Regions from separate parts of the Solibacillus sp. FSL R5-0449 genome, predicted to be linked through region 2. Evidence: a T-box and tRNA genes for the amino acid it is inferred to sense, from the RefSeq annotation. Region 2 holds a T-box; the other regions hold tRNA genes.

Region 1 (2,237 bases), 1.1 Mb from region 2:
AATCCTGTCATTCCGACCATCATTTATGGGGCCTTAGCTCAGCTGGGAGAGCGCCTGCCTTGCACGCAGGAGGTCAGCGGTTCGATCCCGCTAGGCTCCACCATAATTTTGTAACCAAAATAAAGATCCTGGCGGTGTAGCTCAGTTGGCTAGAGCACTCGGTTCATACCCGAAAGGTCGTGGGTTCGACTCCCTCTGCCGCCATCTTAAAGGACCTTTAGCTCAGTTGGTTAGAGCAGACGGCTCATAACCGTCCGGTCACAGGTTCGAGTCCTGTAAGGTCCACCAGTTAACGTACTAATAATAATGGAGGTATACCCAAGTCTGGCTGAAGGGATCGGTCTTGAAAACCGACAGGCGGGTAACACCGCGCGGGGGTTCGAATCCCTCTACCTCCTCCATTTTTACAAACTGGGTACTGAAAACAGGTTCAACATCATATTATCGCGGGGTGGAGCAGTGGTAGCTCGTCGGGCTCATAACCCGAAGGTCGCAGGTTCAAGTCCTGCCCCCGCAACCAAATGGTCCCGTGGTGTAGCGGTTAACATGCCTGCCTGTCACGCAGGAGATCGCCGGTTCGATCCCGGTCGGGACCGCCATTTGTGGGTTTGTAGCTCAGTTGGTAGAGCATTAGATTGAAGCTCTAAGTGTCGGCGGTTCGATTCCGTCCAAACCCACCATATGCGGGTGTAGTTTAGTGGTAAAACCTCAGCCTTCCAAGCTGATGTTGTCGGTTCGATTCCGATCACCCGCTCCAGTTTTTAAATAGGGCCTATAGCTCAGCTGGTTAGAGCGCACGCCTGATAAGCGTGAGGTCGATGGTTCGAGTCCATTTAGGCCCACCATATTATTCCGAAGTAGCTCAGTTGGTAGAGCATCCGGCTGTTAACCGGCAGGTCGCAGGTTCGAGTCCTGCCTTCGGAGCCATTTTTTCTATTTTTGGGGACATACTCAAGAGGCTGAAGAGGCGCCCCTGCTAAGGGTGTAGGTCGCGTAAGCGGCGCGAGGGTTCAAATCCCTCTGTCTCCGCCATCGGCCCGTTGGTCAAGTGGTTAAGACACCGCCCTTTCACGGCGGTAACACGGGTTCGAATCCCGTACGGGTCATACATAGAAAAGCGGAAAACGCTAAGTACTGTTACATGTACTTAGCGTTTTTTTGTATAAAAAGGAGAGGTTCCAGTGAACGAATATTTAAAAGTATTTGATCAATATTATAAGCAAACTGGTATTGAACAACGTGATTTCATTCATGCAAACGGTTATTGGCATGAAGTATTTCATTGCTGGATTATTGAGAAAACAGATTGTGAATGGCGCATTTATTTACAGCTGAGAAGTAAAAATAAAAAGGATTATCCAAATCAATTTGATATTACAGCAGCCGGTCATCTACTCGCATCGGAGACGGTTGAAGATGGTGTACGCGAATTAGAGGAAGAAGTAGGGATTAACGTTAGGTTTTCGCAATTAATATCTCTTGGGGTCATTCCGTACAGTATAGACAATGAAAAAATTAAGGATTATGAGTTTGCAAATGTGTTTATATATGAGTTAAGGGGAGGAATTGAGCAGTTCACTCTTCAACGAGAAGAACTGGATGGCATATACTCTGTTGACTTAAATCAATTTATATTGCTTGCGACCAATAAAATAAAGAAAATTGAAGTATCGGGTTATAAATACGTAAATGAAAAACGTCATTATGAAACGAAGCAAATCGGACTGGAACAAATGTCTACACTGCCTGAAAGTTATTTGCTTGAGTTTATCCCGAGAATGAAACAAAAGTTAATTGAAGCAACCTGAAATTTAGGTTAGCTTCTTTTTGATCAAAAAAAGTTAATTCACCATTGACCTTCACGTTGCGTCAACCTTTATAGTACTAATTAGGAGGTGATCATGTGCTAATTAATGAACTGGTCAAGCTTTCGGGTGTGAGTGCACGCACACTTCGTTATTACGATGAAATCGGCTTGCTGAGGCCTTCTGCAGTTGCGGAAAATGGCTACCGGCAATACAGCCAAGACGATATTGACCGGTTACAGCAAATATTATTTTACCGGGAGCTTGATTTTAAATTAGAGGAAATAAGAAAATTGCTCGATCATCCTGATTATGAAGTAAAAGAAGCACTAAAAAAACAATCCGAGCTTTTACAAAAGAAAAGACGATATATCGATGACTTGCTGATAACGATAGAACAAACAATCCAAACGATGGAAGGGGAACTTAAGA
Region 2 (2,237 bases):
TACTTTGTTGAACTGGTGCTGACGGATCAATCCACGTGTATCACGACCTGCAGATCCTGCTTCTGAACGGAAGTTAGCACTGAATGCAGAGAAAGCCTGCGGAAGCATATCTGCTGATAAAATTTCATCACGGTAGTAGTTTGTTACCGGAACTTCAGCAGTTGGAATCAAGTAATAATCCATTTCATCTTCTTCACGAACTAATTTAAATACATCTTCTTCAAACTTCGGTAATTGGCCTGTACCTGTCAGTGAATCGCGGTTAACGATTTGCGGTGGCAGCATTTCTGTATAGCCATGCTCATCTGAATGAAGGTCCATCATGAAGTTCAGTAAAGCACGCTCTAAACGTGCACCTAAACCTTTATAGAATAAGAAGCGGCTTCCCGTAACTTTAGCTCCGCGCTCAAAATCCACGATATCTAAATCTTTTGCAATATCCCAGTGTGCCTTTGTTTCAAAATCAAACGCCGGTACATCGCCCCAAGTGTATTCTTCCACATTATCATCTTCTTCTGTGCCAACAGGTACTGATTCATGAGGGATATTCGGCAAACGCATCATCATATTTTTAAATTCATCTTCAATTGCGTTTAATTCAGCATCCAATGCTTTAATTTCATCGCCTACTTCACGCATACGTGCAATCACTTCTGTTGCATCTTCTTTGTTGCGCTTCATAACAGAAATTTGTTCAGACACTTTATTGCGCTCTGCTTTCAGTACTTCTGTTTTAGCGATTAATTCACGACGCTTTGTATCTAAGTTTTCAAAGTTATCGAGATTCCCTAAATCCTCATTACGTGTAAGAAGCATACGTTTTACTTCTTCAAAATTGTCGCGGACGCGTTTAATATCTAACATAATTTTTTCCTCCTAGAATTTATGAAATGATGATCTTGAGCACTTTAACGCATTAATGTATTAGCGGAATAAATACAAAAAAGCCCTCAATCCCTATGAAAGGGACGAGAGCTACCCGCGTTGCCACCCTAATTGAATAGAAAAATCTATTCCTCTTAACAATTAACGACTTTGGTAAGCCGGCTTCCACCTACTATTATTTCGGGAAAAGCATCTCAAGGACGGATTCACAAGTGTTTTTATCAGCTTCCACCGACCGCTGACTCTCTAAAAAAAACGTGCTTGCTACTACTTCCTATCATCGAATTCATTTATAAATTTAACCATACTGTACTATAAAACCATATACATTTGCAAGTTCCTATGAAAACGTTCACTAATTTTTTACATCATGCTATACTTTTCTGACACTATCAACATTAGTTAAATTTGAAATTTCAATAAGGTTACATAAGGAGGAAGTAAAGTGCTTTTCTTTCAGCTTAATAAGGACCATACGATTCCACTATATGAACAACTGTATATCGGCATAAAAAATGCAATTACCAACAACCAGCTCGCTGTTGGTGTACGTCTCCCTTCTAAAAGAGAACTTGCAGATTTCTTCAATATAAGCCAAACTACCGTCGAACTTGCATATTCGCAGCTGTTGGCGGAAGGCTATATTATGTCAAAACCGCGTGTCGGTTATTTTGTTGAAGAGATCGATTCATTGCCTTACCGCCAAAGTGAAACAGCGAACAATGAAATAAAAAAAACAGCGAAAACTAAAGAATATAAAATTGATTTCTCTTCTGCAAAAATTGATGAGGAAGCTTTTCCTTTTACAATATGGAGAAAATACGCAAAAGACGTGCTCGATAGGCCGTTCAAACATTTACTTCAGACAGGAGAACGCCAAGGTGAGCTTGCATTGCGTATTGAAATTGCAAACTATTTACACCAATCACGTGGCATCGAATGCCAGCCAGAGCAAATCGTCATTGGATCCGGTACTGAGCAGTTACTGCCCATGATTTTAAAAATTTTAGATGCTGATTCTAAGCTTGCCTTTGAAAATCCAGGCTATTCACCTATTCCCCGTCATCAATTAGGGCAACTCGCCATTCCGATTTCTGTTGATACAGATGGTATTGTAGTGGAGGAATTACAGAAATCAAATGCAAATGTCGTTTACATTACACCTTCACATCAATTCCCGACAGGTGCGGTTCTTTCAGCCAACCGTCGCACACAATTATTAAATTGGGCTGCTAAAACACCGGACCGCTTTATAATCGAAGATGATTACGACAGCGAATTTCGCTATATTGGAAAGCCCATACCCGCACTCAGAGGGCTTGATGCCAATGACCGGGTCATTTATTTAAGTA
Region 3 (2,237 bases), 390 kb from region 2:
CCCTCAAGATGAGATTTCCCATTACGCAAGTAAGTAAGACCCCTGAAAGACGATCAGGTAGATAGGTTCGAGGTGGAAGTGCGGCGACGTATGCAGCTGACGAATACTAATCGGTCGAGGACTTAACCACATTTTATTGCACAAATTCAATGAAACGTTTATCCAGTTTTGAAAGAATGAAATTTCTTTTAACTAAATAATTAAGTGAAGTGATGATGGCAAAGAGGTCACACCCGTTCCCATACCGAACACGGAAGTTAAGCTCTTTAGCGCCGATGGTAGTTGGGGGCTTCCCCCTGCGAGAGTAGGACGTCGCTTCGCTTATTTTTTTTGGGAGGATTAGCTCAGCTGGGAGAGCACCTGCCTTACAAGCAGGGGGTCGGCGGTTCGAGCCCGTCATCCTCCACCATTTTAATCAAGAGCCATTAGCTCAGTTGGTAGAGCATCTGACTTTTAATCAGAGGGTCGAAGGTTCGAGTCCTTCATGGCTCACCAGTTTTATAAAATTATACATACTGTCAGATATAAAAATTCTTGATGCATTTTGCGGAAGTAGTTCAGTGGTAGAACACCACCTTGCCAAGGTGGGGGTCGCGAGTTCGAACCTCGTCTTCCGCTCCAAAAATGCCGGGGTGGCGGAACTGGCAGACGCACAGGACTTAAAATCCTGCGGTGAGTGATCACCGTGCCGGTTCGATTCCGGCCCTCGGCACCATCTTTACAATAAACAATATGCGCCCGTAGCTCAATTGGATAGAGCGTCTGACTACGGATCAGAAGGTTGTGGGTTCGACTCCTGCCGGGCGCGCCATATAACTCAACTGGAAAAAGCTTAAATGCTTATCAAGTAGAGATAAACTTATTATCATGGCTACCTAGCTCAGCTGGCTAGAGCATTCGGTTCATACCCGAAAGGTCGTGGGTTCGACTCCCTCGGTAGCCATTTTATACTTTTGGAGGTATACCCAAGTCTGGCTGAAGGGATCGGTCTTGAAAACCGACAGGCGGGTAACACCGCGCGGGGGTTCGAATCCCTCTACCTCCTCCATTTTTTACAAACTGGGTAATGAAAAAAGTATAAACATAATATTTTCGCGGGGTGGAGCAGTGGTAGCTCGTCGGGCTCATAACCCGAAGGTCGCAGGTTCAAGTCCTGCCCCCGCAACCAAATGGTCCCGTGGTGTAGCGGTTAACATGCCTGCCTGTCACGCAGGAGATCGCCGGTTCGATCCCGGTCGGGACCGCCATTTGTGGGTTTGTAGCTCAGTTGGTAGAGCATTAGATTGAAGCTCTAAGTGTCGGCGGTTCGATTCCGTCCAAACCCACCATATGCGGGTGTAGTTTAGTGGTAAAACCTCAGCCTTCCAAGCTGATGTTGTCGGTTCGATTCCGATCACCCGCTCCAGTTTTTAAATGGGCCTATAGCTCAGCTGGTTAGAGCGCACGCCTGATAAGCGTGAGGTCGATGGTTCGAGTCCATTTAGGCCCACCATATACAATTATTCCGAAGTAGCTCAGTTGGTAGAGCATCCGGCTGTTAACCGGCAGGTCGCAGGTTCGAGTCCTGCCTTCGGAGCCATGGCCCGTTGGTCAAGTGGTTAAGACACCGCCCTTTCACGGCGGTAACACGGGTTCGAATCCCGTACGGGTCATTTTTAAGCATGTAGCAGAGGCTACATGCTTTTTTTATGCTTTTAATCTCTCTTTGCTTTTGCTCCTTATTCCTTATAAATAATATTCAACAGGTCTTATGAGTTTTTCTTAGATTACCGCCAGAATAATAAAGGTTTTTTGGCGTAAACACATTCAGAATTAATATTTTCCAAAAGTTGGTCGATATAAAAGGGGGTATAATTACACAAGACTTTAGGAGGGGTAATGGAATGAGTTTTTTAAAAGGATTAGGATCTTTAATAGGTGAAGTAACGGGAGAGATTGTAGGCGGTACTGTTAACTTAATAGGCGAGGTAACAGGCAGCGAGTTCATTGAGGAAGTCGGGGACGGAATTAAAAAAGCCTCTGCTTTTGCCGGGGACAAATTAGGTGAGGCGGCGAGCGGAACGTGGGATGTGGCTGCAGGGATAATCACGCAGGACGAATATCAGCGGAAAGAAGGGTTTAGCGATCTTGGACAGGCTACAGGCGATACGTTGAAGGCGATCGGAAATACAGTAGTCCATGTGGCTAAAAATGGTGTCGAAGTAGTGGACAGTCTGGCAGTAGGGGATACAGAACGG

Evidence for each region. A T-box is a leader RNA that pairs with one kind of tRNA and senses whether it is charged. The one in region 2 lies ahead of serS (serine--tRNA ligase), so its partner is inferred to be a tRNA-Ser.
Region 1: it has a tRNA-Ser gene. The T-box ahead of serS (serine--tRNA ligase) is inferred to sense a tRNA for this amino acid. The anticodon was not compared.
Region 3: it has a tRNA-Ser gene. The T-box ahead of serS (serine--tRNA ligase) is inferred to sense a tRNA for this amino acid. The anticodon was not compared.

Annotation. Positions count from the first base shown of each region.
Region 1 covers NZ_CP150239.1:2,551,894-2,554,130, reverse strand. Annotated here, with positions in the region: tRNA gene MKY27_RS12745 (tRNA-Pro) at 1-19, shown strand, start outside; tRNA gene MKY27_RS12740 (tRNA-Ala) at 28-103, shown strand; tRNA gene MKY27_RS12735 (tRNA-Met) at 131-204, shown strand; tRNA gene MKY27_RS12730 (tRNA-Ile) at 212-288, shown strand; tRNA gene MKY27_RS12725 (tRNA-Ser) at 309-401, shown strand; tRNA gene MKY27_RS12720 (tRNA-Met) at 446-520, shown strand; tRNA gene MKY27_RS12715 (tRNA-Asp) at 524-599, shown strand; tRNA gene MKY27_RS12710 (tRNA-Phe) at 605-680, shown strand; tRNA gene MKY27_RS12705 (tRNA-Gly) at 684-757, shown strand; tRNA gene MKY27_RS12700 (tRNA-Ile) at 769-845, shown strand; tRNA gene MKY27_RS12695 (tRNA-Asn) at 852-927, shown strand; tRNA gene MKY27_RS12690 (tRNA-Ser) at 942-1,032, shown strand; tRNA gene MKY27_RS12685 (tRNA-Glu) at 1,035-1,106, shown strand; gene MKY27_RS12680 (NUDIX domain-containing protein) at 1,182-1,808, shown strand; gene MKY27_RS12675 (MerR family transcriptional regulator) at 1,904-2,237, shown strand, end outside.
Region 2 covers NZ_CP150239.1:21,087-23,323, reverse strand. Annotated here, with positions in the region: gene serS (serine--tRNA ligase) at 1-864, opposite strand, end outside; T-box leader at 962-1,175, opposite strand; gene MKY27_RS00070 (PLP-dependent aminotransferase family protein) at 1,331-2,237, shown strand, end outside.
Region 3 covers NZ_CP150239.1:411,173-413,409, forward strand. Annotated here, with positions in the region: rRNA gene MKY27_RS02020 (23S ribosomal RNA) at 1-130, shown strand, start outside; rRNA gene rrf (5S ribosomal RNA) at 206-321, shown strand; tRNA gene MKY27_RS02030 (tRNA-Val) at 334-409, shown strand; tRNA gene MKY27_RS02035 (tRNA-Lys) at 420-495, shown strand; tRNA gene MKY27_RS02040 (tRNA-Gly) at 547-621, shown strand; tRNA gene MKY27_RS02045 (tRNA-Leu) at 627-715, shown strand; tRNA gene MKY27_RS02050 (tRNA-Arg) at 735-811, shown strand; tRNA gene MKY27_RS02055 (tRNA-Met) at 870-943, shown strand; tRNA gene MKY27_RS02060 (tRNA-Ser) at 956-1,048, shown strand; tRNA gene MKY27_RS02065 (tRNA-Met) at 1,094-1,168, shown strand; tRNA gene MKY27_RS02070 (tRNA-Asp) at 1,172-1,247, shown strand; tRNA gene MKY27_RS02075 (tRNA-Phe) at 1,253-1,328, shown strand; tRNA gene MKY27_RS02080 (tRNA-Gly) at 1,332-1,405, shown strand; tRNA gene MKY27_RS02085 (tRNA-Ile) at 1,416-1,492, shown strand; tRNA gene MKY27_RS02090 (tRNA-Asn) at 1,504-1,579, shown strand; tRNA gene MKY27_RS02095 (tRNA-Glu) at 1,581-1,652, shown strand; gene MKY27_RS02100 (hypothetical protein) at 1,884-2,237, shown strand, end outside.